DNA from 3 places in the Ponticoccus litoralis genome. Region 3 is predicted to be linked to each of the others. Evidence: riboswitches for the same ligand, from Rfam matches in the RefSeq annotation. Region 3 holds a riboswitch; each other region holds the start of a gene.
What was found. Region 3 has a riboswitch for thiamine pyrophosphate ahead of ABFB10_RS05220 (thiamine ABC transporter substrate-binding protein). Riboswitches for the same ligand answer to the same signal wherever they lie in the genome.
Positions count from the first base shown of each region.

Region 1 (9,305 bases), on a different contig from region 3:
CCGCCAAGGAGGTCTTGGCGCAGGACTTCCAGACCGCGATCTCGCTGGTCTCGGTCGGCGTGGGACTCGCGCTGGTGCCGCGCTCGGTGTCATTGTCGCCGCGTCACGGCGTGGTCTACCGTGACTACGACGGGCACAATCCGGGCACGACGATCTCCCTTGCCATGAGGCAGGACAACCAGGGGGTGCACTCGCAGAACTTTGCGTCTCTGGCCAAGAACTTTGCCCGCAGGTTGAAGAAGGACGGAAGGTGAGCGCCGGGACGGACCGACTCCACCCCGGCGCTGCCTGAGGCTGTGCTTTCAGGCCATGACCGCCTGCGGCAGGCCAAGTATGGCGCGGGTCTGGGCCGGGGTGGCCGCAGGTCGCCCGTGCCGGGCACAGAGCGCCGCCGCCCGCGACACCAGCGCCGCATTGGAGGGCGCCAGCGTGGTCCGGTCCAGCCGCACGTTGTCTTCCAGACCCGTGCGCACATGCCCCCCGGCCCGGATCGCCCAGTCGTTCAGCTCGATCTGGTGCCGTCCGATCCCGGCGGCGCACCACGGCGCATCCGGGCCGAACAGGCGGTGCATCGTCTGCACGTAATAGTCAAAGACCGCCCGGTCGGCAGGCATGGCGTTCTGCACGCCCATCACGAACTGCACGTAGGGCCGATCGCGCAGGCGACCGTCCTGCCACATGCGATGCGCCATCAGGATATGCGACAGGTCGAAGGCCTCGATTTCGGGGCGCACCCCATGCGCGGCCATCTCTGCCGCCAGCCAGTCGACCAGCGCGGGCGGGTTCTGATAGACCCGGGTGGGGAAATTGTTCGAACCTACCGACAGCGAGGCCATGTCCGGCCTCAGCGACACCATCCCGCCCCGCTCTTTGCCCGCCCCCGATCGGCCACCGGTCGAGAACTGGATCAGGATGTCCGGGCAATGCCTGCGCAGGCCTTCCAGCAGGCGCGCGAAACGCTCGGGGTCGGAACTTGGGCTGCCGTCGGGGTTGCGCACATGGGCGTGCACGATGCTGGCCCCCGCCTCATGGGCCGCCTGCGTGCTTTCCACCTGCTCTTCAACCGAGACAGGCACCGCCGGATTGTCGGATTTCTGCGGCAGCGAGCCGGTGATGGCCACGCAGATGATGCAGGGGCTGGTCATGCAGCCACCCCCTGCCCCGCCCTCATCCGCGCGAGGGCGTCGATGAAGAAGGGCCGGAACCCCTCGGGATGCTCGCTCATCGGGAAATGGCCCAGCTCATCCATGACCGCGCAGGTCGCCCCCGGGATCGCCGCGGCGGTGCGCTCCGTGTCTGCCGGTGTGCAGGTCAGGTCATAGGCGCCCACCAGCAGATGCACCGGGGTCCGGGTCGTGTCGATCCGATCCAGCCGTCCGATCAGGCTGTCGTCGCGGGTGTAAAAGCTCAGGTCGCCGCGAAAGACACCGGGGCCGCTGGCCATGAACATCCACAGCGTCGCCCAGCGATCACGCTCTGGCGCATGGGGCGAGATATTCGCCGAGACCAGCGCCGCCCCCATCTGCCCGCCATGCGCATCGGGCCGGTCGAACCAGTCGATGTCGTACCAGGCGGACTGGAAATCCGAAGCTTCGATGGCGATGAACCCGGAAAACCGATCCGGGTGCAGCGCCGCCAGCTGCAAGGCGATCCGTCCCCCCATGGAACAACCGGCGAGCACAGGCCGCTCCAGCCCGAGCGCCTCGCAGACCGCAAGAACCGTGGCGATATAGGTCTCGGTGGTCAGCAGGTACTCTTCGCGCTCGAAGCCCTCGGGCGGCAGCGACTTGCCGTGCCAGGGCAGGTCGAAGGCGATCAGCCGGTGGCCCTCGGTCACGGCGGCATCGTTCATCAGGTGCCGCCATTGCCGGGTATCCGCGCCCGCCGTGTGCAGGCACAGGACCGGGCGGCCCGCGCCCGCCTCTTCGAAATAGATCCGCTGCCTGCGGCCTTCGATCTCGACCGTCGCGTAGCGCCCGGTGATGGGTTCGATGCTCATGCCCGTGCCTCCCCACGCCCGAGGGCGAGAAATTCCTTGAAGAACCGCAGGTTCTTGACAAGGCTCAGGATATCGCCGTCGATGCGCGCCCGCTCGATCTTGACCAGGCCGAAGAGGTCATGGAACCCGGGCGCGGGCCGGGCCGTCCAGAAGGCCCGCAGCGCCTCGGCATCGGTCCTTATAGCGAAGCGCCAGGCGATCTTGCGGCTGGGTCCGGTTTCCACGCGGGCCAGTGCGCCCTTCTCGAAATGCAGGTAGTATTCCGCCTCGTCCACCTGCAGCAGGACCGTATCCGAGAAGAGCCGCCCCAGCCTGACAAGATGCGGGGTCCGGCCCAGCTCTTGCCGCATCGCTTCGATTGTTTCGAGCACATCAAACTCCCTGATTGGTCCGGCAGCATGATCGCTTCCGGAGGCGCGCCCGACAATGCTGCGCCCGGTATCGCGCGATACCGTGGCGTTTGCCCTTCGGGGGACCGGGGCGCTGTCTTGGCGATGAAGGCAGGGGACTTTCCGCGCGCGCCGCCCCCCGGCCCGGAGCACCCGCAAGACTTGCCGCCTGCCCCGGTGTCCGGTTCAGGCGCCCCCCCGTGACCGTCCGCTCACAGCGTCCGTTCACAGCGTCGGGGGCGGCCCCAAGGCCCAAGCCCCTGCCGCTCTCTGCCCCCTTTGCACGGCCCATGGCGACACGCCCCCTTTGGCCGAGGGCGTTTGACAGGGTCGCGGCGGCTTGCTAGCTAAAGCCCGAACCGTTGGGGTGCCTTGCAAAAGGCTGAGAGGCGCGGCTGCGCTAACCCATCGAACCTGATCCGGGCAATTCCGGCGGAGGGAACGGTCTTTGCGCAAGCTGGCAGTTTTCACACGCGGTGCCCCTTTGTAAGAGGCATCTGCCATGGCGCATATCGCACTGACGATCGCGGGGTCCGACAGCGGCGGCGGGGCTGGCATTCAGGCCGACCTGAAGGCGATGTCGGCGCTTGGGGTCTACGGCGCCTCGGTCCTCACCGCCGTCACCGCGCAGAACACCCGGGCCGTCACCGCCGTACACGGCATCCCGGTAGAGGTGATCGCGGCGCAGATCGCGGCGGTGCTGGGCGATCTCGATGTCCGGGCGATCAAGATCGGCATGCTGGCCCTGCCGGAGATCATTCACTGCGTGGCCGAAGGGCTGAAGGGCTACGCCGGTCCGGTGGTGCTGGACCCGGTGATGATCGCCAAATCGGGCGACGCGCTCTTGTCGCCCGAGGCGGTCGCGACCCTGACAGAGACCCTGTTGCCCCGCGCGCATCTGCTGACCCCCAACCTGCCCGAGGCGGCCCGCCTGCTTGGCCTTCCGGTCGCGCGCGGCAAGGACGAGATGATCGCACAGGGGCGCGCGCTTTGCGGGCTTGGCGCGCAGGCGGTGCTGATGAAGGGCGGCCATGCCGAGGGCGATCTCTGCCGCGATATTCTGGTCGCGCCGGATGGCGTGCTGGCCGAATACACGGCGCCGCGCATCCACACCGGGAACACCCATGGCACGGGCTGCACCCTGTCGTCTGCGATTGCCGCCGGTCTGGCCAAGGGGCTGGCGCTGACAGAGGCCGTGCAGGAGGCGCATGGCTATCTGCAAGCGGCCATTGCCGCCGCGGACCGGCTTGGGGTCGGCTCCGGCCACGGGCCGGTGCATCACTTCCACCCCTTCTGGCCCGCATCGGATAACCTGTGAAAACATGGTCGGTCATAGGCGCGGGCGTCGCGGGGCTGACCGTCGCGACCGAACTGGTCCGGCGCGGGGCCCGAGTGCAGATTTTCGACCCCGCCGGACCGCCGGGGCCGCATGGCTGTTCGTGGTGGGCGGGCGGCATGCTTGCGCCGTGGTGCGAATACGAGAACGCCGAAGAGCCGGTCCTGCGGCTGGGCCAGAAGGCCATCGGATGGTGGGCCGACAGGGTCGGGGTGGAGCGCCGGGGCACGCTGGTCGTGGCCGCGCGCCGCGACCTGCCCGACCTGCGCCGCTTTGCCCGGCGCACCGAGAATTTCGCAGAGGTCACTGCGGAAATCGCAGAGCTTGAGCCGGATTTGCCGGGCTTCCCGCAGGGCCTGTTTTTCGAGGCTGAGGCGCATCTGAACCCGCGCCCTGCGCTGGAGGCCCTGTTTGCCGCGCTGCGCGCACAGGGCGTGGCCTTCCACCAGACGACCGCGCCGGAGGGCCTGCAAGACGTGATCGATTGCCGGGGCCTCGCGGCGCGCGACCAGCTGACCGACCTGCGCGGGGTCAAGGGCGAGATGCTGATCATCCGCTGCCCGGGCGTGACTCTGACCCGTCCGGTCCGGCTGCTGCACCCCCGGATCCCGCTTTACGTCGTGCCCCGGGGCGACGGGGTCTACATGCTGGGCGCGACGATGATCGAGAGCGAGGACAGGGGCCGGATCACCGCCCGCTCGATGCTGGAACTGCTGAGCGCCGCCTACGCGCTGAACCCCGCCTTCGGCGAGGCCGAGGTGCTGGAAATCGGCGTCGATCTGCGCCCCGCCTTCCCCGACAACCTGCCGCGCATCCGCAGGCGCGGAGGCACGATCTTTGCCAATGGCCTCTACCGCCATGGCTACCTTCTGGCGCCCGCGCTGGCGCAGGGGGTCGCGGATCTTGCGCTGAACGACACACATTCGGAGTTGGTCGATGAAGATAGTGCTTAACGGAACACCGCGGGAGGTCGCGGCGGAAACGCTCGCGGATCTTCTGAGCGAATGCGGAATGTCCGGGCGCGTCGCCACGGCGGTGAACGAGGCCTTCGTGCCCGCCACCCTGCGCGCCGCGACGCCGCTGCACGACGGCGACCGCATCGAGGTCGTCGCGCCGATGCAGGGGGGCTGAGCATGAAGGCGTTCTACGGCACAGAGCTGCCCAACCCCCTGATGCTGGGCACGGCGCAATATCCCAGCCCCGCGATCCTGGCGCAGGCCTTTCGGGAAAGCGGCGCGGGGGTCGCGACCGTCTCGCTGCGCCGCGAGGGGGCGGGCGGCAGCGGGCAGGCCTTCTGGCAGATGATCCGTCACCTCGGCGTGCCTGTGCTGCCCAACACGGCGGGCTGCCACACGGTCAAGGAGGCGGTGACCACGGCGCAGATGGCGCGCGAGGTCTTTGACACACCGTGGATCAAGCTGGAACTGATCGGCCACACGGACAGCCTGCAGCCGGACGTCTTCCAACTGGTCGAGGCGGCCCGCATCCTGACGGAGGACGGCTTTCAGGTGTTCCCCTACACCACCGAAGACCTGATCGTCGCGGAACGGCTGCTGACCGCCGGGTGCGAGGTGCTGATGCCATGGGGCGCGCCCATCGGCTCGGGCCGGGGGCTCAACAACGAATACGCCCTGCGCACCATGCGGGCCGAGTTTCCCGAGGTGCCGCTGGTCATCGACGCGGGCATCGGCCTGCCCAGCCACGCCGCCCGGGCGATGGAACTGGGTTTCGACGCCGTGCTGCTGAACACCGCCGTGGCCCGCGCGGGTGATCCCGTGGCCATGGCCCGCGCCATGATGCGCGCGGTCGAGGCGGGGCAACTGGCACATCGGGCCGACCCCATCGATGCCCGGGACATGGCCGAGGCCTCGACCCCCGTAGTCGGAAAGGCCTTTCTGTCATGACGCTCGACCGCTTCTACCCGATCTTCGACAGCGCCGACTGGTTGCGGCGGATGCTGCCCCTCGGGGTGAAACTCGTCCAGCTGCGGATCAAGGACGCCGCGCCCGAAACCATCCGCGCCGAGATCGCCCTCTCGCGCGACCTCTGCCGCCAGCACGGCGCGGTTCTTGTGGTCAACGACCACTGGCAGGCGGCGCTGGATCTGGGCTGCGACTGGATCCATCTGGGGCAGGAGGATCTGGACGTGGCCGACCTGCCCGCCATCCGCAAGGCCGGGCTAAGGCTTGGGGTCTCGACCCATGACGACGACGAGTTGGAGCGGGTGCTGGCCATGGCGCCCGACTACGTGGCGCTCGGGCCGGTCTATCCGACCATCCTGAAGAAGATGAAATGGCACCAGCAGGGTCTGCCCGGGGTCACCGAGTGGAAAGCCCGCGTGGGGGACACCCCGCTGGTCGGGATCGGCGGTATGTCGGTCGAGCGCGCGCCGGGCGTCTTCGATGCCGGGGCGGACATCGTCTCTGTCGTCACCGACATCACCCTGAACGCCGACCCCGAGGCGCGGGTGCGCGCATGGCTGGCGGTCACGCGATGAGCCGATACACGCGGCAGACGATCCTTCCGCAGGTGGGCGAGACCGGGCAGCAGCGGCTGGCCCGCGCCCGCGTGCTGGTGGTGGGCGCGGGCGGGCTGGCCGCCTACGCGCTGCCGCTTCTGGCGGGGGCGGGCGTCGGCCATGTCACCGTGGTCGACGACGATACGGTCTCACTGTCGAACCTGCACCGGCAGACGCTGTTCACCGAAGACGATTGCGGGCAGCCGAAGGCCGAGGTGGCCGCAAACCGGTGCCGCGCCCTCAATGCGCAGATCACCGTCGAGGCGCGGTGCTGTCGCGTGACCCCGGCCAATGCGCCCGAGATGATCGCCTCGGCGGATCTGGTGCTGGACTGCGCCGACAGCTACGCCGTCAGCTACCTGCTCAGCGACCTCTGCCTTGCCCGGGGCACACCGCTGATCAGCGCCTCGGTGCTTGGACTTGGCGGCTATGTGGGCGGGTTCTGCGGCGGCGCCCCCTCGCTGCGCGCGGTCTTCCCCGATGCGCCGGAGAGCGGCGCAAGTTGCGCCAGCGCCGGTGTGCTGGGTCCGGTGGTGGGCGTGATCGGTGCCATGCAGGCGCAGATGGCGCTCGCCGTGCTGCTGGGGCTGGCCCCAACGCCGCTCGGGCAGCTGGTCAACCTCGACGCGCAGAGCCTTGCCACATCGGGCTTCCGCTTCGACGCGGCGCCCGAACCCGCGACGGGGTTTGCCTTTGTCGCCGTCTCTGATCTGACAACAGACGACCTGATCGTCGAGCTGCGCGGCCCCGACGAGGCACCGACACCACTGCACCCGGCGGCCCGGCGTCTGGGCCCTGACCAGATCACCGACACCGGCGCGCGCCGCCTTGCCCTGTGCTGCGGCACGGGCCTGCGGGCGTGGCGCGCCGCCGAAACCCTTCACCGGACATGGCCCGGCGAGATCGTGCTCGTCTCGGCCTCTGCTTGCTAAAAGGACACCCACACATGAAACGCCTTCTGATCCCTGCGGCCCTCTTGCTGGCCGCCTCTCCTGCGCTGGCGCAGGACAAGATGACCGTGCTGCTGGACTGGTTCGTGAACCCCGATCACGGCCCCATCATCATCGCCGAGGAAAACGGCTATTTCGCCGATGCGGGCCTTGAGGTCGAGGTGATCCCGCCCGCCGATCCCTCTGCCCCGCCGCGCCTCGTGGCCGCCGGGCAGGCGGATCTGGCGGTGTCGTACCAGCCGCAACTGCACCTGCAGATCCACGAGGGCCTGCCGCTGAAGCGCGTCGGCACCTTGGTCGCGACCCCGCTGAACTGCCTGCTGGTTCTGGCGGACGGGCCGATCGACACACCGGCGGACCTGAAGGGCAGGAAGGTCGGCTTTTCGGTCGGAGGCGTCGAAGAGGCGGTCCTCTCCACGGTTCTGGGCAAACACGGCGTCGCGTCCGATGACGTCGAGATGATCAACGTGAACTTCTCGCTCTCGCCCGCGCTGATGTCTGGGCAGGTCGATGCGGTGATCGGCGCCTTCCGGAACTTCGAGCTGAACCAGATGGAGATCGAAGGCGTCGAAGGCCGCTGCTTCTACATCGAGGAAGAGGGCGTGCCCTCCTACGACGAGCTGATCTATGTCGCCAACCCGGACCGCATGGACGCCGACCGGATCGCGCGCTTCCTCGAGGCGACGGAACGCGCCACGCAGTTCATCGTGAACCACCCCGAGGAAAGCTGGGAAATCTTCGCCGCCACCTCGGCAGAGCTTCAGGACGAGTTGAACGAAAAGGCGTGGATGGACACCCTGCCCCGCCTTGCCCTGCGCCCGGCGGCCTTCGACGCGGGCCGCTACGCCCGGTTTGAGGCCTTCCTGAAGGACAACGGCATGATCGACAGCCTGAACCCCGTCGAGGCCATCAGCATCGACGTGACCGCGCAATGAGCGGCTATGGCACGGCCTTCTCGCTGCTGCGGGCGCAGGCCGGGGACGCATGGCGGGACTATACCCGCCATGCCTTCGTCGAGGGTCTGAAGGACGGCACCCTGCCGCGCGCGGCCTTCCTGCACTACCTGCGGCAGGACTACGTCTTCCTGATCCACTTCTCCCGCGCATGGGCGCTGGCCGTGGTGAAGGCTGAGACGCATGACGAAATGCTGGCCGCCGTCGCCACGCTGAACGCGCTGGTGACCGACGAGTTGAAGCTGCATATCGGCATCTGCGAGGCGGCGGGCCTGTCGCAGGCCGAGGTCTTCGCGACGAAAGAGCGGCCCGAAAACCTCGCCTACACGCGCTTCGTGCTCGAAGCCGGGTACAGCGGTGACCTGCTGGACCTGCTGGCGGCGCTGGCCCCATGCGTGATGGGCTATGGCGAGATCGGCACGCGACTGGCGGCCGAGACGACCTCGGACAGCTACGCCGATTGGATCGCCACCTATGCCGGCGCCGAGTATCAAGAGGCCTGCCGGGCCGCGGGCACCCTGCTGGACGCGGCGCTGATCCACCGTCTGGGCGCCGATTACGCATCCTCTCCGCGATGGGACCGGCTGTGCCGGACCTTCCGCACGGCAACGGAACTGGAAGCCGGTTTCTGGCAGATGGGTCTGACGCCGTGACAACGGCCCCCGGCATTACCCTGCAGGGGCATGCCTCGGTCAGGGGCGCGCCGCTCTTTGCGCCCCTGACCCTGTCCCTGCCCGCCGGGGAATGGACCTGCCTGCTGGGCGGATCGGGCGTGGGCAAGTCCACCCTGCTGCGCCTGATCGCGGGGCTGGACACCGGCGCCGCTTTCGACGGCACGATCACCGCCAGCGACAGTGGCGCCGTGGCGGCGCGCACGGCCTACATGGCGCAGGACGACCTGCTGTTGCCACTGGGCCACGGTGCGCCGCAACGTCCAGCTGGGCGCCCGCCTGCGCAAAGAGCAACCGGACCATGCCCGCACGGGCCGCATCCTGCACCGCGTCGGCCTGAGCGATCATGCCGACAAGAAGCCCCCTGCCCTGTCCGGCGGACAGCGCCAGCGGGTCGCCCTTGCCCGCACGCTGATGGAGGACAAGCCCATCGTCCTGCTGGACGAGCCCTTCTCGGCGCTCGACGCCCAGACCCGGGCCGCGATGCAG
Region 1 covers NZ_JBDNCH010000001.1:30,085-39,389, forward strand. The annotation lists gene ABFB10_RS00130 (LysR substrate-binding domain-containing protein) at 1-254, shown strand, start outside; gene ABFB10_RS00135 (3-oxoadipate:acetyl-CoA acetyltransferase) at 303-1,145, opposite strand; gene ABFB10_RS00140 (alpha/beta fold hydrolase) at 1,142-1,999, opposite strand; gene ABFB10_RS00145 (hypothetical protein) at 1,996-2,370, opposite strand; TPP riboswitch at 2,742-2,846, shown strand; gene thiD (bifunctional hydroxymethylpyrimidine kinase/phosphomethylpyrimidine kinase) at 2,891-3,706, shown strand; gene ABFB10_RS00155 (FAD-dependent oxidoreductase) at 3,703-4,677, shown strand; gene thiS (sulfur carrier protein ThiS) at 4,661-4,855, shown strand; gene ABFB10_RS00165 (thiazole synthase) at 4,858-5,628, shown strand; gene ABFB10_RS00170 (thiamine phosphate synthase) at 5,625-6,221, shown strand; gene ABFB10_RS00175 (HesA/MoeB/ThiF family protein) at 6,218-7,174, shown strand; gene ABFB10_RS00180 (ABC transporter substrate-binding protein) at 7,189-8,127, shown strand; gene tenA (thiaminase II) at 8,124-8,798, shown strand; partial or broken gene ABFB10_RS00190 (ABC transporter ATP-binding protein) at 8,795-9,305, shown strand, end outside.
Region 1: linked by a shared signal. The riboswitch ahead of thiD (bifunctional hydroxymethylpyrimidine kinase/phosphomethylpyrimidine kinase) and the one ahead of ABFB10_RS05220 (thiamine ABC transporter substrate-binding protein) in region 3 are both predicted to bind thiamine pyrophosphate.

Region 2 (9,305 bases), 660 kb from region 3:
GCAACGCCGCCCTGCGCCACGCGCTGCGCGAGGCCCGCACCGATCTGGTGACCCGCATTCGCGGGCTGGGCAAGGCGGGCGACCTGCCCGCGCTGGAGGCTCTGGGCGCCGAGGTGACCGCCCTGCCCGATACCCGCGCAGAATTCGACCTCTGGCGCGCGCGGCTGCTGCTGGCCCGGGGCCGCACCGCCGAGGCCGCCGAGGCCGGGCTTGCCGCCACCGGGGCGATGCCGGACCGGCTGACGCTTTGGGTTCTGGTCATGCGCGCGGCCCGCCGCGCCCGCGACGAAGCTCTTGCCCTAAAGGCCGCAGGCCGCGTTCTGTCGCTTGCGGATGACAACCCCCGACTGGCAGCCGAGGCCCTCAGGCTTCGCGACGCCCTTCCGGCCTGCGCGTGACGCCATGACCTCACTGGCGGAAAAACTGGACTTCTCGCACAGCGCCCCGCCGCTGCCCCCCGGCGCGTCGCAGCAGATCTTCGACCTGGCCCGGGGCGTGACCTCTGCGGCGATGGCCGAAGAGGTTCTGGCGCAGCTGGAACCGCTGCTGAACCGTTTCCGCGCCGACCGCCACCTTGCGCTGGCCTCGGGCCTTCTGATGGAACGCCTGCGCCGCGAAAAGGACATGCGCGCGGTCTGGAGCGCCCTGCAAGAGCGGTTCCCGCAGGACCCGCTGGCGCTGCGCATGCTGATGCGCTGGCTGCGCCGCGACGGTCGCGTGGACGAGGGCCTTGCCCGCATCGCGCGGCACTACCCGGATTGCTGGCGGGCGCTGCCGCAGGCGCGCATCGCCCTGCCCGGCCTGATCGAGCTGAAGGCCCGGGCCGAACTGGATCAGCTTTGGTCGACGCTCTCGGTCCTGCATCCGACCGACCGCGCCATCCGCATGGACTACATCAAGGCCCTGGCCGAACAATCGCGTTTCCCCGAAGCCGCCAAAGTGGCAGATGCGGTGCACGGGCGGGACCGCATGGGCGCGGCCTCACAGGACCTGCTGGCGCGGGTCGAGGCACAGGCAGAGATGATGGGACGGTACGACTTGGAGCAATCGGCAGCGGCCATCGACGCCATCTTCGCCCGCGCGCCCGCGCGGCGCCCGCTGAACCGCGCGCGGCGGATGGTGTTCTTCTCCGGCCAGTTGGGCACCGGCGGCGCAGAGCGCCAGATGACCCGGATCGCCTGCGCCTTCCTCGACCGCGCCGCGCTGGTGGGCGACCCGCTGCCCGAGGTCTGGGTCAAGCACGCCAACCCCGCCACAGGCTCTGATTTCTACCGCCCGATGCTGGCCGAGGCCGGTGTGCCGACCCGCGTCTTCTCCGAGGAGGAGGAGATCGCCGTCGCGGCACTGGATGGCCTGACCCCCGAGCTGCGCGACCTGCTGTCGCTGCTGGCCCCGGACGTCAAGCGCCACACCTGCCAGTTGCTTCAGGCCTTCCGCGCGCACCGGACAGAGGTCGCCTATCTCTGGCAGGACGGCGGCATCGTGCAATCCGCCATCGCCGCCGTTCTGGCGGGGGTGCCGCGCATCGTGACCTCTTTCCGGGGGCTGCCGCCGAACCTGCGCCCGAACTTCTGGCGACCGGAACTGCCGGTGCTCTACAAGGCGCTGGCGGCCATGCCGCATGTCACCTTCACCGCCAACAGCCAGAAGGCGGCCACCGCCTACGAGGACTGGCTGGAGCTTGCCCCCGGCACCGTGCAGGTCATTCCCAACGCCGTGAAGGTCATGCCGCCCGAGGGCGACGACGAGGACCGCGCCGCCTGGTTCGACATCCTCGAACGCTCTGCCCCCTGCACCCGCACCGTGGTCGGGGTCTTCCGCTTCGACGAGAACAAGCGCCCGCTGCGCTGGATCGAGGCCGCCGCCCGCTACCTTGCCAAACGCGACGACACGCGCTTTGTCATGCTGGGGTCCGGCGGGCTGTTTCCCGACGCTCAGGCGAAGATCGCCGAGCTGGGCCTGCAGGACCGCGTCTTCGCGCTGGGGATCCGCAGCAAGGTGGGATTCTACATGCACCGCGCCGACCTGCTGATGCACCTCGCCGCGATGGAGGGCCTGCCCAACGTGCTGATCGAGGCGCAGCTGGTCGGCACCCCGGTTCTGGCCACCCCCGCCGGCGGCACCGACGAGGTGGTGGAACAGGGCGTCACCGGCACCATCCTGTCGGATGCCGAAACCCTGCCCGAAGAGGAACTCGACACCCGTCTGGCCCAGATGCTGGACGACCCGGACCGGCTGGCGCGCTATGGCGCTTTGGCCATGGCGCACTCTATTGATCGCTTCTCGGTCGAGACAATCCTTGACCGGACCGCCGAACTCTTCGAAAATCCGCGCTGACAAGGGCGCAAAGCCCCTCACAACCGGCGCAAAGCCGGCCAGCAAGACGAGCAGGCAGTAGACATGACCACCGTTTTCGTAACCGGCACCGCCGGATTCATCGGCTTTCATCTGGCCCGGCACCTGCTGGACGAGGGCTTTGACGTGGTCGGCTACGACGGCATGACCGACTACTACGACGTCTCGCTGAAAGAGGAACGTCACCGCATCCTTTGCGAGAACCCGCGCTTTCGCTGCGTGATCGGCATGCTGGAGGACATGGAGACCCTGTCGAAGGCCGTCGCCGAGGCCGACCCGCAGGTGATCGTCCACCTCGCCGCGCAGGCGGGCGTGCGCTACAGCCTCGAAAACCCGCGCGCCTATGTGGACAGCAACCTCGTCGGCACCTTCAACCTGATGGAATGCGCGCGCGAACGGGCGGTCGACCACCTGCTGATGGCCTCGACCTCTTCGGTCTACGGCGGCAACACCGAGATGCCCTTCGACGAGACCCAGAAGACCGACCTGCCGCTGACGCTTTACGCCGCCACCAAGAAGGCCAACGAGGCCATGGCGCACAGCTATGCCCACCTGTGGAAGCTGCCGACGACCATGTTCCGCTTCTTCACGGTCTACGGCCCCTACGGGCGGCCCGACCTCGCGCTGTTCAAGTTCGTGCGCGCCGCGCTCGCCGGGGAAAGCATCGATGTCTACAACCACGGCAAGATGTACCGCGATTTCACCTATGTCGGTGACCTCGTGCACGCGATCCGGCTGCTGGTCGACACGCCGCCGCCGCTGGTCGAGGGTCGCGGCGCCGCCATCCCCAAGGACAGCCTGTCGCCGGTGGCGCCCTTCCGCACGCTGAACATCGGCAACGGCGCCTCTGTCGCGCTCTTGGATTTCATCACCGAGACCGAGAAGGCCCTTGGCATGACCATCGAGAAGAACATGATGGAGATGCAGAAGGGCGATGTCCCCGCCACATGGGCCGACACCGACCTTCTGGAGGCGCTGACCGGCTACCGCCCGAACACCCCCGTCGCCAAGGGCATCGGGCAATTCGTCGAGTGGTATCGCGGATACTACAGGATCTGACCGTTTGGCCGAGGCCTTCCATATCGCGCCTCCGGGCGGTCCGGGCCGGGTCCTTGCCCTGCTCGACCGCGAACGGCGGACCCGCTTTGCCGGTGGCGCGCTTGGATACCTCTGGGCCTATATAAACCCGGTGGTCTGGATCGCCCTGATCGTCGGGCTGTTCGTCTACCTCGACCGCCGCCCGCCCATCGACGCGGGGCTGGAGATCTTCGTGGCCACCGGCATCCTGCCCTACGTGGCCTTTCGCCAGACGGTCACCGCGCTGTCGCGCATATTGCCCGCCCATCGCCACATGCGCACCCTGCCCGGCGTCGACACCAACACGATCCTCTGGGCAGGCATGCTGCTGGAGGCGATCAACCTCGCGGTCTCGGCCCTGCTGATCTTCGGCGGCGTGACGCTGATCTTCGGCGCCGCGCTGCCCGCCTCGCTGCCCGGCGTGCTCTGGGCCTTTGCGGTGGCACTGGGCACTGGGGGCGGGCGTGGGCCGCTTCACCGCCATCGCGGGCCAGCTGTCGCAGACCTTCGCGCGCACCGTGCCGCTTGCGCTGCGGCCCTTCTTCTGGCTGTCGGGGGTCTTCTACATCGCCGCCGAACTGCCCGCCGGGGTGCGCGACCTGATGTGGTACAGCCCCTTCCTGCATGTGACCGAACTGCTGCGCGAGGGCTATTTCCTCGGCTTCGACAGCCCCATGGCCGATGCCCGCTATCCGCTGCTGATCGGCGCCGGGTTCTACCTTGCCTCGCTGCCGCTGGAACGCTTCGCCACGAACCGCCGCCTGCTGCGGGGGATGTCGTGATCGAGGTCCGCGACATGACCCTGATGACGCCGGGCCTGCGGCACCGCCGGGTGATCCTGTCGGGCGCCTCGTTCCGGGTTGCGCCCGGCGACCGACTGGGCATCCTTGCCGCGCCGGGCAGCGGCAAGAGCACGCTGGCCCGCGTCCTCTCGGGCATCGACCGGCCCGATGGCGGCAGCGTCCGGCGGCAGGGCCGCGTCAGCTGGCCCATCGGCTTCGCGGGCTTCCTGCACCCGGAACTGACCGTTGCCGAGAACCTCGCGACCCTGGCCCGCCTCGTCGGCCTGTCCGCGCACGACGTGACCGGCTTCTGCACCGAATTCACCGGCATCGCCGGACTGGCCGGGCGGCGCATGAAGACGCTGACGCCGACGCAACGCGCGACGCTGGCCTATGCCTGCGCGCTCTGCGTGCCCGGCCCCGCGACATGGATCGCCGACGAGGTGATCTCGGTCGGAGAGCCGCACCACCGCAGGCTTTGCGACCGGATCCTTGCCGAGCGGCTGGACGAGGGCGCGCTGGTCTTCCTGTCGCGCAACGCGCGCCAGCTGAAGATCTGGTGCGACCGTTTCATGGTGCTGATCGCGGGACGGCTGGTGCCCTGCGACGATCTCGACGTGGCGCAACAGGCGCTGGAACTCGAAGCCGCCAGCCGACTGGCAGAAGGACGAGGTGCGGCATGACACAAACGGCCAAGACCGACGAGGACCGCATCGCGGCATGGCGCGAACAACGCGCCGCCATCGCCGCCGCCGACAAGGCCGCCCGGCTGGGCCACTCCGCCACGGCAGAGGACGCCCCCCGCCCGGCACCCGCACCGCAGGACGCCGGGGCGCCAGAGGCCGAACGCGCCGCCCCCCGGACAGCGCAACGGACAATGCGCCCGCCGGGCCAGAGGGGACGGCGCAGGCCCCGGCGCCCGAGGCGACCGAAACGGAGCAGAACACCGCGCCCGCCGCGCCCGAAGCCTCAGCCGCCAAGGCACCTGCCGCAAGCGCCGCCTCCGAGAATGCACCGGGCGCAAGGACCGCCCCCGCCCCGGCAGCACCCGAGGCGCAGGCCTTCCTCGATGCCGCGCGGGCCGGGACGGCCCGGACCCTCCCGCCAGAGCCACGCGGCCCCCGGTTCCGTCTTCTCGGCGCGCTTGCCCTGCTGCCGGTCCTGCTGACCGGGCTCTATCTTGGCGTCATCGCCACACCGCTTTACGAGGCGCGCTCGGTCATCGCCATCACCCGCCCGGGCGACGCGGGCAACAGCGTGCAGGCGGGCCTTCTGGGCGGCGAGAAGCCGGTCAACCTGCAAGACGTCTTCCGCGCCGCCACCTTCATCAAGAGCCGCGCCCTGATGCAGGATCTCGAAGCGCAGACCGGCTTTGCCACCGAGGTCAGCGGCCCCGCCGTCGACCCGCTGCGCCGCCTGCGCGACATCCCCGCCCTGTCGATCACCCGGCACGGGCGTTTCGACCGCTACGTGGAAACCTCGGTCGACGTGCAAAGCGGGCTGCTGACGCTTTATGTCCGCGCCCCCGACCCGGACCGCGCCATCGCCGTCTCCGAGGCGGTGCTGACCAGTGCCGAGGCGCAGGTCGCGCGGCTGGGTCAGGCACTGTTCGACCAGCGCCGCGCCGATGCCGCCCTGATGCGCGAAAGCGCAGAGGCACAGGTGCGCGAGGCACAGGCCCGGCTTCTGACCCTGCAAATGCGCTATCAGGACGTCGATCCGCGCCAGCGGGTCGAGAACATCTACGCCCGCATCCGCGGGCTGGAGGAAGAGGCCTACCGCACGAGGACCGAGATCCAGAAGGCGCAGATCGCCGGGGTCGGCGAGAACCGCCAGACCGCCAATCTGGAGGCCCTGGCCCTGCAACTGGACGCCCAGATCCGCACAGAGCGCGAGCAGCTGGTGGCACCGGAAGGCACCTCGGCGACGCCCCTGAACACCATGCTGGCGGAATACGACGACGCGGCGCTGGAACTGGAGCTGGCGCGCGAAGCGGTCCGCGAGGCGATCGAGGCCGAGATCGCCGCCAACCGCGAAGCCGCGCTGAACCGCAGCATCTTCCAGGTTGTCGTGCAGCCGGACACGGACGACATTCCGGCCTATCCCCGCAGCTTCGGCACGATCCTCACGGTTCTGATCGCCAGCATCGGCCTGCTGGCGGTGATCCTGTCGGGCCGTGGCGCCACAGCGGGCGCGCGGCAGCCCTGACGCGCTCCGCCTCGGCCCTGCCGGGGCCATGCAACCCGGGACCGGCGCGCTTGCAGTCCGCCCCCCGTCCATCCCGGGCGCCGTCTCCGTCGCGCTTGGCCGAACAACCGTGGCAAGACCTGCGGCAACAGCCCCTCGGGCCTCCGACCCGACCCGGGCGGCGCGGGTGGCGTTGAACTCGGGCAGCAACCTGATAGGCTGAAGGCCACCCAGGGGTGTCCCGACAAGGGGCTGAGATATCGCTGGCGCTTCGGTCGCAGGGTCGTTGGGCAGCGCGGTGACCCTTTGAACCTGATCCGGATCATGCCGGCGAAGGGACAGGATCGCACCGCCCTCTTGCCCTTGCCGGCCCCAGCATGAAGAGGCCGCCTTGCCCGCACCATCGACAGCCCCACGCCCGATTGCGGCGACCATCGCCGCCGTCATCCGCGACAGGCAGGTGCTTCTGGTGCGCCGCGCAAACCCGCCCGACGCGGGGCTCTGGGGCTTCCCGGGCGGAAAGATCGATCAGGGCGAAACCCTGTTCGAGGCCGCGATCCGGGAACTGGCCGAGGAAACAGGCGTCGCTGCCGAACCGCTGCGCGTGGTCACCGCCGTCGATGCCTTCGACCGCGTCGAGACAGGCGCCCTGCGGCGGCACTTCATCCTGATCGCCGTGCTGTGCCGCTGGACCGCCGGAGAGCCGGTTGCGGCGGACGACGCACTGGACGCGCGCTGGGTCGATCTGGATGCGCTGCAAGACAGCGGCCTCGCCCTCAGCCTCGACGTGGCCGAGGTCGCGGAACAGGCCGCCGCGCTGATGTCGCAAATGCCGTCCAGATCGCCAAAGCCCTGACCGTCGCGGACACCGGCCCCGCAACCGGCCGCGCCCGAGAGCACCCGCCTGACCGCGTCACGCCCGCCAGAGACGGGACACCCGGGGCCCTGCCCCGGATGCCGGTCGTGCGCTTTGCCTGCCCCAGCACCCGGGCGTCTGGCCGCCCCCGGGTCCGACACCGCGAGGCGCCCGCGACCCCCAGGACAGGGGCCGCGAGCGTCCCGCCACGGCACTGGCGATGCAGGGCGTGACGCAGAGGACCGTCAAGGGCCCTCCGCTGTCCGGCTCAGGCCTTGTCCTCCACCGGCAGATACAGCCTGCCGCCCTCGCGGAACTTCTCGGCCATGCGCGCCATGCCGTCCTTCTGCGCCTCGGCGCGGATGTCGTGGCTGATCCGCATCGAGCAGAACTTCGGCCCGCACATGGAACAGAAATGCGCGACCTTGTGGGCTTCTTTCGGCAGGGTCTCGTCATGCATCGAGCGCGCGGTTTCGGGATCGAGCGAGAGGTTGAACTGATCCTCCCAGCGGAACTCGAACCGCGCGCGGCTCAGGGCATCGTCGCGGATCTGCGCCGCCGGGTGGCCCTTGGCCAGATCCGCCGCATGGGCCGCGATCTTGTAGGTGATGACGCCCACCTTCACATCGTCGCGGTCCGGCAGCCCGAGGTGCTCCTTGGGCGTCACGTAACACAGCATCGCCGTGCCGAACCAGCCGATCATCGCCGCGCCAATGCCGCTGGTGATATGGTCGTAGCCCGGCGCGATATCGGTGGTCAGCGGCCCAAGCGTGTAAAAGGGCGCCTCGCCGCAGACCTGCAACTGCTTGTCCATATTGGCCTTGATCTTGTGCATGGGCACATGGCCCGGTCCCTCGATCATCACCTGACAGTCCTTCGCCCAGGCGATCTGCGTCAGCTCGCCCAGCGTCTCCAGCTCGGCAAACTGCGCCGCGTCATTGGCATCCGCGATGGAGCCGGGGCGCAGCCCGTCGCCAAGGCTGAACGACACGTCATAGGCGCGCGCGATCTCGCAGATCTCGTCGAAATGCTCGTAGAGAAAGCTCTCGCGGTGATGGTGCAGGCACCATTTGGCCATGATCGAGCCGCCGCGCGACACGATGCCCGTCACCCGGTTCACCGTCATCGGGATCATGTGCAAGCGGACCCCCGCGTGGATGGTGAAGTAATCCACCCCCTGCTCGGCCTGTTCGATCAGCGTGTCGCGGAAGACCTCCCGGGTCAGATCCTCGGCAATGCCGCCGACCTTCTCCAAGGCCTGGTACAGCGGCACCGTGCCGATGGGCACCGGGCTGTTGCGGATGATCCAGTCGCGGATGTTGTGGATGTTGCGGCCCGTCGACAGGTCCATGACCGTATCGGCGCCCCAGCGGGTGGCCCAGACCATCTTTTCCACCTCTTCCGCCATCGAGGAGGTCACGGCGGAGTTGCCGATATTGGCGTTGATCTTCACAAGGAAGTTGCGCCCGATGGCCATGGGCTCGGCCTCGGGGTGGTTGATATTGGCGGGGATGATCGCACGGCCCTGCGCGATCTCGTCCCGGACGAACTCGGGCGTGATGAAATCGGGGATCGCGGCGCCGAAGCTTTCGCCGTCGCGGGCAAGGGCCTCGGCCTGCGCCTTGCGACCGAGGTTTTCCCGGATCGCGACGAATTCCATCTCGGGCGTGACGATCCCGGCGCGGGCATAAGCCATCTGCGTCACGGCGCGGCCCTGCGTGGCCCGGCGCGGGGCGTGGCGCAGCGGGAATTCCGGCACAAGCCGGGTGCCCTCGGCAAAGCCGTTGTCGGCGGGGTTGATGGCGCGCCCCGCGTAGGTCTGGGTATCGCCGCGCGCCGCGATCCAGCCCGCGCGCAGGCGCGGCAGGCCCCGGTCGATGGCGATCTCGGCCTCGGGGTCGGTGTAGGGCCCGGAACTGTCGTAGACGGTGACGGGCGGCTCTCCCGCCGTGGGATGCAGGTCGATCTCGCGCATGGGCACGCGGATCTCGGGGTGTCTTTGCCCCGCGTGCCAGACGCGGCGCGAGGCGGGCAGCGGGCCCGTGGTG
Region 2 covers NZ_JBDNCH010000002.1:188,716-198,020, forward strand. The annotation lists gene ABFB10_RS01875 (hypothetical protein) at 1-398, shown strand, start outside; gene ABFB10_RS01880 (glycosyltransferase) at 403-2,337, shown strand; gene ABFB10_RS01885 (NAD-dependent epimerase/dehydratase family protein) at 2,401-3,414, shown strand; gene ABFB10_RS01890 (ABC transporter permease) at 3,897-4,214, shown strand; gene ABFB10_RS01895 (ATP-binding cassette domain-containing protein) at 4,211-4,897, shown strand; gene ABFB10_RS01900 (KpsE/RkpR family capsule polysaccharide export protein) at 4,935-6,422, shown strand; TPP riboswitch at 6,624-6,759, shown strand; gene ABFB10_RS01905 (NUDIX hydrolase) at 6,793-7,257, shown strand; gene thiC (phosphomethylpyrimidine synthase ThiC) at 7,526-9,305, opposite strand, start outside.
Region 2: linked by a shared signal. The riboswitch ahead of ABFB10_RS01905 (NUDIX hydrolase) and the one ahead of ABFB10_RS05220 (thiamine ABC transporter substrate-binding protein) in region 3 are both predicted to bind thiamine pyrophosphate.

Region 3 (9,305 bases):
CCACCGCGCGGGCAAAGGCGCGGGCGTCCTCGGGGTCATGGGTGACCATCAGGGTCAGCGCGCCCAGTGCCTCGGCCACCTCCTGCACCAGCGCCAGCATCTCGCGCTTCATCCCCGGCCCCAGCGCCGCGAAGGGTTCGTCCAGCAGCAGGATGGGCCGCGCCATCAGCAGCACCCGCGCCAGCGCCGCGCGGCTTTGCTGGCCACCGGACAGCGTGCCCGGCAGGCGATCGGCCATGCCTTCCAGCCCGACGCGCCTCAGCGCGCCCGTGACACGCTCGCGCTCTTCGGCGCCGGGGCGGCGGCCATCGGGGCGCAGCGCCAGCGTCAGGTTGCGCAAAAGGCTCAGGTGCGGAAAGAGGTTGCCGTCCTGAAACAGGATCGAGACCGGCCGCGCCTCGGGCGGGGTGCGGGTCAGGTCGCGGCCTTCCCATGTCATGCGGCCCGAGACCGGCGCCCGGAACCCGGCGATCCCGTCCAGCAAGGTCGACTTGCCCGCCCCCGACGGCCCCAGAACGGCCACGCGCGCGCCGGGGGCCAGCGCCAGATCCGCGCTCAGGTCGCCCCGGTCCATGGGCAGGCGGATGTCCTCAAGTCTCAGCACCGACGCGCCCTCCCTGTCGAAGATCCAGAACAGCCCGAGGCTGAACATCAGCAGCAGCAGCGCCGCACCCGCCGCCGCCTCCATCCGGTAGGACCCCATCAGCCGGTAGACCTGCAAGGGCAGCGTCGCCCGGTCCGGGTCCGCAAACAGCGCGATCACGCCAAGGTCTCCCATCGCCAGCGCCGCCGTCAGCCCGGCGGCAAAGCCCAGCGGGCGGCGCAGGCGCGGCAGCCAGACCAGCCGCAGCCGGGCCAGCGGTGTCATCCGCAGGCTGGCCCTGAGGCGGCCATAGTCGCGCGCCACCGCTTCGGCCTCTGGCGTCAGGATGCGCAGGGCGAAGGGCAGCGCCATCAACGCGTTGATCAGCCCCGTGACGGGCAGCGCCATCGAAAAAGGGTTCACATAGGGCCGCAGCATCAGGAACAGCCCCGTGCCCAGCACCAGCGGCGAGATGGCAATCGAGGACAGCGCCCACAACTCGCCCCGGCGCGTCGCCAGCGGCAAGGCCCAGAGCAGGCACAGCGCGGTCGATCCCAGCGCCAGCATCAGCGAATGCCCCGCCGCGCGCCATGTGTCGGGGCCAAGCTGGGTCAACCCCGGCAGCCCGCGCAGCACGACCGTGGCCAGCGGCACCAGCAGGAAGGCCGCCGCGAGGATCAGCCAACCCGCGTCCCACGCCCGAGTGCCAAGCCCCCCGCCGACAGCGGCAGGGGCCGGTCCAGCCCGGTGCCGAAACCCGTCCCGCGGCTGGCTTTCAGCGCCAGCACACCCGCGCCCAGCCCCAGCGCCAGTTGCACCAATGCCAGCGCCGCCGCGCGCCCAAGGTCGAAGTCGAAGCGCATGGACTGGTAGATCGCCAGTTCCACCGTCGTGGCGCGCGGCCCCCCGCCCAGCGTCAGCGCCACGGCAAAGGAGGTCAGGCAGATCACGAAGATCACCGCGAAGGCCCCCGGCGCGACCCGGCGGATCATCGGCCAGTCCAGCACCCGCGCCCGCGCGCGCGGCCCAAGGCCCAGCGAGGCGGCCAGCCGGAACCGCTCTGACGGGATCGCCAGCCAGCCCTGCAACAGCATGCGCGTCGCCAGCGGCAGGTTGAAAAAGACATGCGCCAGAACGACGCCATGCAGCCCGTAGACGTCGAAGACCGGCAGGCCCAGCGTCGAAAGCACGCCGTTCACCAGCCCGTTGCGCCCGAAGACCGCGATCAGCCCCATGACCGCGACGATCACCGGCAGGATGAAGGGCGCCCCCATCAGCGCCACCAGCAGCCCGCGCCCCGGAAAACGCTGGCGGGCAAAGGCCTTGGCCACCGGCACCGCCAGCGCGACCGAGACCCCGGCGGAAAGCACCGCCTGCACCAGCGTGAAGCGCAGCGCCAGCCAGTCGCCGGGGCCAAGCGCGCCCAGCCCCCCGGCGCGCCAAAGCACCAGCGCGATCGGCCCCAGCGTCAGTGCCGCAAGGGCCGCGCCCGCGACTACTGCGACAGACCGGCGCGCCATGCCTCGATGGCCTCGTCCCGCAGATCCGCCGCCTCGTCCTCGGAATAGAACAGCACCTTCTCCGGTAGGTCGAGTTGCTGGAAGCCCTCGGGCCACTTCTCCTTGGGCAGGGCTGCGGGGATCGACCAGTTGCCGGTGGCGATCATCGACTGGAAGTCCTCGGTCAGGATGAAGTCCATGAACTGCTGCGCCAGTTCGGGCTGGTCGGTGCCCGCGAGTTTGGCGGCCAGCTCGACCATGAAGTAGTGGCCTTCGGGGAAGATCGCCGCCTTCTTGGTCGTGTCCTCCTCGGCGATGATGTGATAGGCGGGCGAAGTCGTGTAGGACAGCACCATGTCCGCCTCGCCGTCGGTGAACAGACCGTAGCTTTCCGACCAGCCCTTTGTCACCGTGACGATCTTCGGTGCCAGTTTTTCCCAGGCGGCCTGCGCCCCGTCGCCGTAGACCGACTGCACCCAGAGCACCAGCGCAAGGCCGGAGATCGAGGTGCGCGGGTCCTGGATCACAAGCCGCAGATCGTCGGGCGCGTTCAGAAGCGCGTCGAAAGAGGCGGGCGGCTGGGTCAGCTCAGCGTTGTAGACAAAAGCCGTGTGGCCGTAGTTGAACGGCAGGAAGACGTCGTCGGTCCAGTCGATGGGCAGGATCAGCTCCGAAAGGTCCACCCCGTGCGGCGCGAAAAGGCCGCTTTCGCGGGCCTGCTTGGTCACGTCGGTGTTCAGGCCAAAGACCACGTCGGCCTCTGTCCGCTCGCCCTCCAGCATCAGCCGGGGCAAGAGGTCGCCGGGCTTGAATTGCAGGTCGCAGCCGCATTGCGCCTCGAAGAGCTCCTCGATGCGCGGGCCGGGGCCCCATTCGGACACGACGTAGTCGCCCGCATAGACGGTCAGGACATTGTCTTGCGCCAGTGCGCCCGTGGCAAGAAACAGTCCCGCGGCAAATATCGGTGCCTTCATGGCATCCTCCAGATTTGCGGCGAGAGGGATCAGCTTGGCCGCTGTCGCGCGGCGCTCACCTTCCCTCCGCCGGTGTTAACCGGTTCAGGTTCAACGGGTTGATGCGCTTACGCAAATCTCAGGCAGGTCTTGCTTGGCCAGACCGGCGGAACGGACCCGCCGGGTCGAGGCCGGCGCCCTGCCACCCCGAGGTAAGCGGCACCCTAGGGCTGGGGCCGGACAGTGGCAAGCCGGAAACCCCTTGAGGCGCGGCACGACGCGCGGTAACCCCTGCCCGATCAAGGGGAGCCCGCCATGAGCCTGAACACCTTCGGACATCTGTTTCGCGTCACCACATGGGGCGAAAGCCACGGTCCCGCGCTGGGGGCAACGGTGGACGGCGTGCCGCCGGGCGTTGCGATCGACGAGGCGCAGATCCAGCAATGGCTGGACAAGCGCAAGCCGGGGCAGAACAAGTTCACCACGCAGCGGCGGGAACCCGATGCGGTGAAGATCCTGTCAGGCGTGTTCGAGGGGCGGACCACCGGCACCTCGGTCCAGCTGATGATCGAGAACACCGACCAGCGGTCCAAGGACTATGGCGACATCGCCCAGAAGTTCCGGCCCGGCCATGCCGACATCACCTATTTCCAGAAATACGGGCTGCGAGACTATCGCGGCGGCGGGCGCTCTTCGGCGCGCGAGACGGCGGCGCGGGTCGCCGCGGGCGGGCTTGCCCGCGCGGCGCTGGCGCATCTGGCGCCGGGGATCGAGGTGCAGGGCTACATGGTGCAGATGGGACCGAAGGCCATCGACCGCAGCCGCTTTGACCGCGCCCAGATCGACCAGAACCCCTTCTGGACGCCGGATGCCGTGGCTGCCGAGGACTGGGCCGCGTATCTCGACCAGTTGCGCAAGGACGGGAATTCGGTCGGGGCCGTGATCGAGGTCGTGGCGCGCGGCGTGCCCGCAGGCCTTGGTGCGCCGGTCTACGGCAAACTGGATACCGATATCGCCGCCGCGATGATGTCGATCAACGCCGTCAAGGCGGTCGAGATCGGCGACGGCTTCGCCTCGGCCACCCTGACAGGCGTCGAGAACGCCGACGAGATCGCCATGGGCCCCGATGGCCCGGTCTACAGCTCGAACCACGCGGGCGGCATCCTTGGCGGCATCTCGACCGGGCAGGAAATCGTCTGCCGCTTTGCCGTCAAACCGACCTCGTCGATCCTGACCCCGCGCAAGACCATCACCGTGGCGGGCGAAGAGACCGAGATCGTCACCAAGGGCCGCCACGACCCCTGCGTCGGCATCCGCGCCGTCCCGGTCGGAGAGGCGATGATGGCCTGCGTGATCCTCGACCACCTGCTGTTGCACCGTGGTCAGGTCGGCGATGCAGGCGGCGTGATCGGCTGACGCACCGGGCCTTCGGCAAAAGCGCCTGCCCCCTTCGGCACCTTCCGCCCCCTCGGGGGGCTGCCTGTGTCCGCGTCAACCCGGGGCCTTCAACACCACCGGGCCAGCACGTCAGCGGCGCTGGCCACAGACCGGCTGCGCTAGAACTCGTCCCAGACCGGCCCGTCCTGCCCCAACGCCCGCCGGGGCATCGGCGGATCGGGCGGCCCTGCCTCGGGCCATGCCGTGCCGGACAGCGTCGCCTCCTCGATCAGCATCGGCTCGGGGGCGGGTTCCTCGCCTTCCCAGCTGCCATGCAAGAGCCTGTCGCGCTCGGCCGCCGGGATGGTTTCGGCGGCGGGGCTGCGCCCGGCGCCGAAGGCCTCCAGCAGGTCCGTCAGGCGGGTCGCCTCGGCGCTGAGCTGCCGGCTTGACGTGCTGGCCTGCGTGACCATCGCCGCGTTCTGCTGGGTGACCTTGTCCAGTTCCGCCACGCCGACGTTGATTTCCCTGACCCCGGCGGCCTGAGACAGCGCCGATGCGGCGATGTCAGAGACCATTTCGGACACGCCGCTGACGCTTTCGACGATGGCGCTCAACCGTTCCCCGGTTTGCCTGACAAGGTCCTCGCCGTCCTCAACCTGCCGCGTGCTGCCGTAGACAAGGTCCTTGATCTCGGTCGCAGAGGCGGCGGCCCGTTGCGCCAGCCCCCGCACCTCCGAGGCGACAACCGCGAAGCCCTTGCCGGATCTCGCCCGCGCGCGCCGCCTCTACCCCCGCATTGAGCGCCAGCAGGTTGGTCTGGAAGGCGATGTCGTCGATGACGTCGATGATCTGGGTGATCTGCTCGGAGCTTTTCGCGATAGAGGCCATGGCCGAAGTCGCCCGCTCCATGATCTCGCGCCCCTCTTCGGCGCGGCGACGCCCGTCGGAAACCGCCTCGTCCGCGGATTTCGCCCGCGCCGCCGCTGCCTGCACGCTTTCGGACAGCTCGTCCAGCGCGGCGGCGGATTGCTCCAGCGTTGCGGCCTGTGTCTCGGCCCGGCGCGACATGTCGGATGCCATGCCGGACAGGTCTGCGGCGCTGGTCTCGACCGTCTCGGCACTGCCGCGCAACGAGGATACGAGACCCTGAAGCGCCTCTGCCAGCGCGTTGAAATCATGGCAGAGCTTTGCATAGCTCTCGCCCAGGTCCCCCCAGTCCCCCACCTTGATGCGGTGCGAAAGATCGCCGGATTTCAGCTGGCTCATGGCCAGCCCGAGGGCCTGGAAGAGATCGACCCGCAGGCCGTTTTCCCGTTTCGCGCGGGCCTCTGCCGCGTCGGCGGCGGCAAGCTGATCGCGCAGCGCCGCAACCCGGCTGGCGATCTGGCCGACCTCGTCGCGCCGTTGCGTGCCGGTGATCTCGACGGCGAAATCCCGCTCCGCCAGCCGCGACACGGCCTCCGCGACAGCGCGGACCGGACGCGACAGCAGCCCCCCGCGACATAGGCCAGCCCCAGCGCCAGAAGGATCGAGCCGATGTAGACGCCCCCGAGGATCAGGTCTGCCCGCTGGCCCTTGGCCTGCGCCCGGGCTGTGGCCGTTTCGGCGCGCGCGCGCAGGCGGGCGCCGAGATCGGTGATCTTGTGGCGGGTCTTGGCCAGCGCCGGCAGGAAGGCGTTCCGGATCGACTGGTATTGCCCGAAGAGCGCCTCGCTGTGGGCATTGTCGTAATGCTGTTCCAGATCCCGCAGCGGCGGCGCCGGGCTGGCCAGTTCCGCGCGCAGCGCGGCCCGGGCGCGATTCGACTGGCCATCAAAGACCGCCGCGCCGCTGTCCAGCGCCCCAAGCGCCGAGGCCAGCTTTGCTTCGAAACCCTGCCACTCAGCCTCGTCGCCCAGGGCGAAAAGCAGCAGGTGGGTTTCGGCTGCATTGAGATCCTGGATCACCGCCATCAGCTGCGCGTTTTCCGCGCTGGTCGCCGCCTGAAGCGCATAGCTGGCGGCAAGGTCGCGTTTCACCAGCCAGGATGTCATGCCCGTGACAGCCAGTGCCGCAACGAATACCCCCGTCAGAAAGAAAACCTGCGCCCGGATGGAAAACCTGCTCATCTCGACCTCGATCATCCGGGGCCGGACCACGCGCCCGACCCTTCGGGGTCAGGAAATAGGCAGAGCAGGTAAACAAACCCTACCGAGGCAGGGTCACAAATGCCTAAGGGTTTCCGACAGTTTTAGGCGCTGTCGCGGGAACCTTGGCCAGTTGCACCGCAAGGATGCCCGCCGCAATGACAGCAACGCCCAGGGCATCCCATGCGTGCAGCTTCTCGCCCAGCAGCAGCGCCGCGATGGCCACCCCGAAGAAGGGGTTGAGGAAATGGAAGGTCGCGGCGCGCACCGCGCCGATGCGGTCGATCAGCATCACCCAGACCGGGGTTGCCGCCAGCCCCGGCACCAGCGTGGTATAGAGGAAGGCCAGAACCAGCTCGACCGACCACAGGATCTCGGGCTGGTGCGGCACCTCGAGCGCCAGCGCAAAGGGCCAGAGCGCGGCGGAGCCGATCAGCATCTGCAGCCCCACCACCATCATGAAGTTCCCGCCAGAGGTCGCGCCCCGCAGCGACAGCGTCGCCACCGCCAGGGCGATGACACCGATGGTGCAGAACAGGACGCCCAGCGGGTCCATGCCGCCGCCGAACCGGGTGCCCATGATGATCGCCACCCCCACGACCCCCGCCAGAAGGCCCGCCATGGCCACCGGCTTCAGCGGCTCGCGCAGCACCAGCCAGCCCGCCAGCGCCACCACCAGCGGCATGGTCGAGGCGATGATGGCCGCCAGCGAGGCCTCGACCCATTGCATGGCGACGAAATTGAAGCCGAGGTACAGCGCATTCTGGCAGATGCCGAAGAGGATCGTCGCCCGCCACTGGCCGCGCGTCAGGCGCCATGTCTGGCCCATTGCCCTTGCTAGGGCGACGGCGATCAGCCCCGAGATCAGGAAGCGCAGGGCCAGCGACCCCAGTGGCGGCGCGGCGGCGACGATGATCCGCGCCGAGGTAAATGCCGAAGACCACATGGCCGCGAAGGCCAGCCCCATCAAGATCGCGCGCATATCCATGCCAAAGGCATATTTTCAAACGGCGCCGGACGAAAGCGCGTTTTTCAGGGCCGTCCTGCGCCCACAGGCAAAATGCCCCGCCTGCGACCAGCGCAGACGGGGCCAGTAGGGTGCCCGCGGCATAAGCCTGCAAGGGCACCGGCGGTGTCCGTTCAGGAACTTTGTAGTGGGTTGCGGGAGGCGCGCTTACATCTCGGACCGGATCTGCTGGCGCAGGACGTCGATGGGCACAACCTTGCCCTCGCGCTTGAAGTGCCAGTAGGTCCAGCCGTTGCAGCTGGGTGCGCCTTCCAGATGGGCGCCGACCTGATGGATCGAGCCCTTGATGTCGTCGCCGATCAGCGTGCCGTCGGCGCGCACCTTGGCGGATTGGCCGCGGGCGTTCATCAGCATCTCGCCGGGGCGCAGCATGCCGCGCTCGACCAGCTGGCCGAAGGGCACGCGCGGTTCGGCCCGCTTGGACTGCGTGACCTCCAGCGCGGATTTCTCGAAGGGCCGCACGCGCGAGATGCGCTCTGCCGCGACCTTGCGATAGGCGGCCTCGCGTTCGATGCCGATGAAGTCACGGCCCAGCATCTTGGCCACGGCGCCTGTGGTGCCGGTGCCGAAGAAGGGATCGAGCACCACGTCGCCGGGGTTGGTGGATCCGACCAGCACGCGATGCAGCAGCGACTCGGGCTTCTGCGTCGGATGGGCCTTGTCGCCGTTCTCGTTCTTCAGACGCTCGCCGCCGTTGCAGATCGGCAGAACCCAGTCCGAGCGCATCTGGATGCCCTCGTTCAGGGCCTTCAGCGCCTCGTAGTTGAAGGTATATTTCGCGCCCTCGCCCTTCGAGGCCCAGATCATCGTCTCGTGCGCGTTGGTGAAGCGCTTGCCGCGGAAGTTCGGCATCGGGTTGGCCTTGCGCCAGACCACATCGTTCAGGATCCAGTAGCCCGCATCCTGAAGTGCGGAGCCGACCCGGAAGATGTTGTGGTAAGAGCCGATCACCCAGATCGCCCCGTCGGGCTTGAGCAGGCGGCGCGCCGCCTTCAGCCAGTCCCGGGTGAACTTGTCATAGGCCGCGAAACTGCTGAACTGGTCCCAGTGGTCGTCAACCGCGTCCACGCGAGAGTTGTCGGGGCGATGAAGATCACCCCGCAACTGAAGGTTATAGGGCGGATCCGCAAAGATAAGGTCGACGGAGCCTTCGGGAAGGCTGTTCATCACCTCGATGCAGTCACCCGCAACAATTTGGTTGAGCGGCAGCGTGGTTGCTGCGCCCGTTTTGGTCTTTGTCTTCATCATCTGCCTCAGTCCCGGTGCCTTTTTGGCACTCATTGGTTGAGTAGAGGATGATTCATGCGGGAATCGCGGTCAATTATTAAATTGAATCAGTCACTTGCGATTTCACCTTGCCACAAGATATCGCGCACCGGTACGGAACGAACGTCTATGGAAAGGGGTCACCCCCAGATCTCGGAGGGCAGATTTGTGACACTTTGTCGGATATCCGGCGTTTGTCTCCCAACCATATCCCGGCCACTGTGTCGCCGCCTCCTGCATGACATCATCCCGCCAGATTTTTGCCACAATTGAGGCCGCCGCGATCGACGGGGACCGCGCGTCGCCGCCCACGACGGTTGTCGCCGGGCAACTCAGATCCGGTGGAACCCGGTTGCCGTCGATCAGCAGGTGGTCCGGCGCATGGGGCAGCCCCTCGACCGCGCGGCGCATCGCCAGAAGGCTGGCCTGCAGGATATTGAGCCGGTCGATTTCCTCGACCGAGGCGACACC
Region 3 covers NZ_JBDNCH010000002.1:848,247-857,551, forward strand. The annotation lists gene ABFB10_RS05210 (thiamine ABC transporter ATP-binding protein) at 1-604, opposite strand, end outside; partial or broken gene ABFB10_RS05215 (thiamine/thiamine pyrophosphate ABC transporter permease ThiP) at 596-2,103, opposite strand; gene ABFB10_RS05220 (thiamine ABC transporter substrate-binding protein) at 2,079-3,056, opposite strand; TPP riboswitch at 3,101-3,255, opposite strand; gene aroC (chorismate synthase) at 3,351-4,451, shown strand; gene ABFB10_RS05230 (methyl-accepting chemotaxis protein) at 4,592-5,146, opposite strand; gene ABFB10_RS05235 (methyl-accepting chemotaxis protein) at 5,067-5,681, opposite strand; partial or broken gene ABFB10_RS05240 (hypothetical protein) at 5,820-5,870, opposite strand; gene ABFB10_RS05245 (DMT family transporter) at 6,627-7,529, opposite strand; gene ABFB10_RS05250 (site-specific DNA-methyltransferase) at 7,716-8,813, opposite strand; partial or broken gene rnhB (ribonuclease HII) at 8,903-9,305, opposite strand, start outside.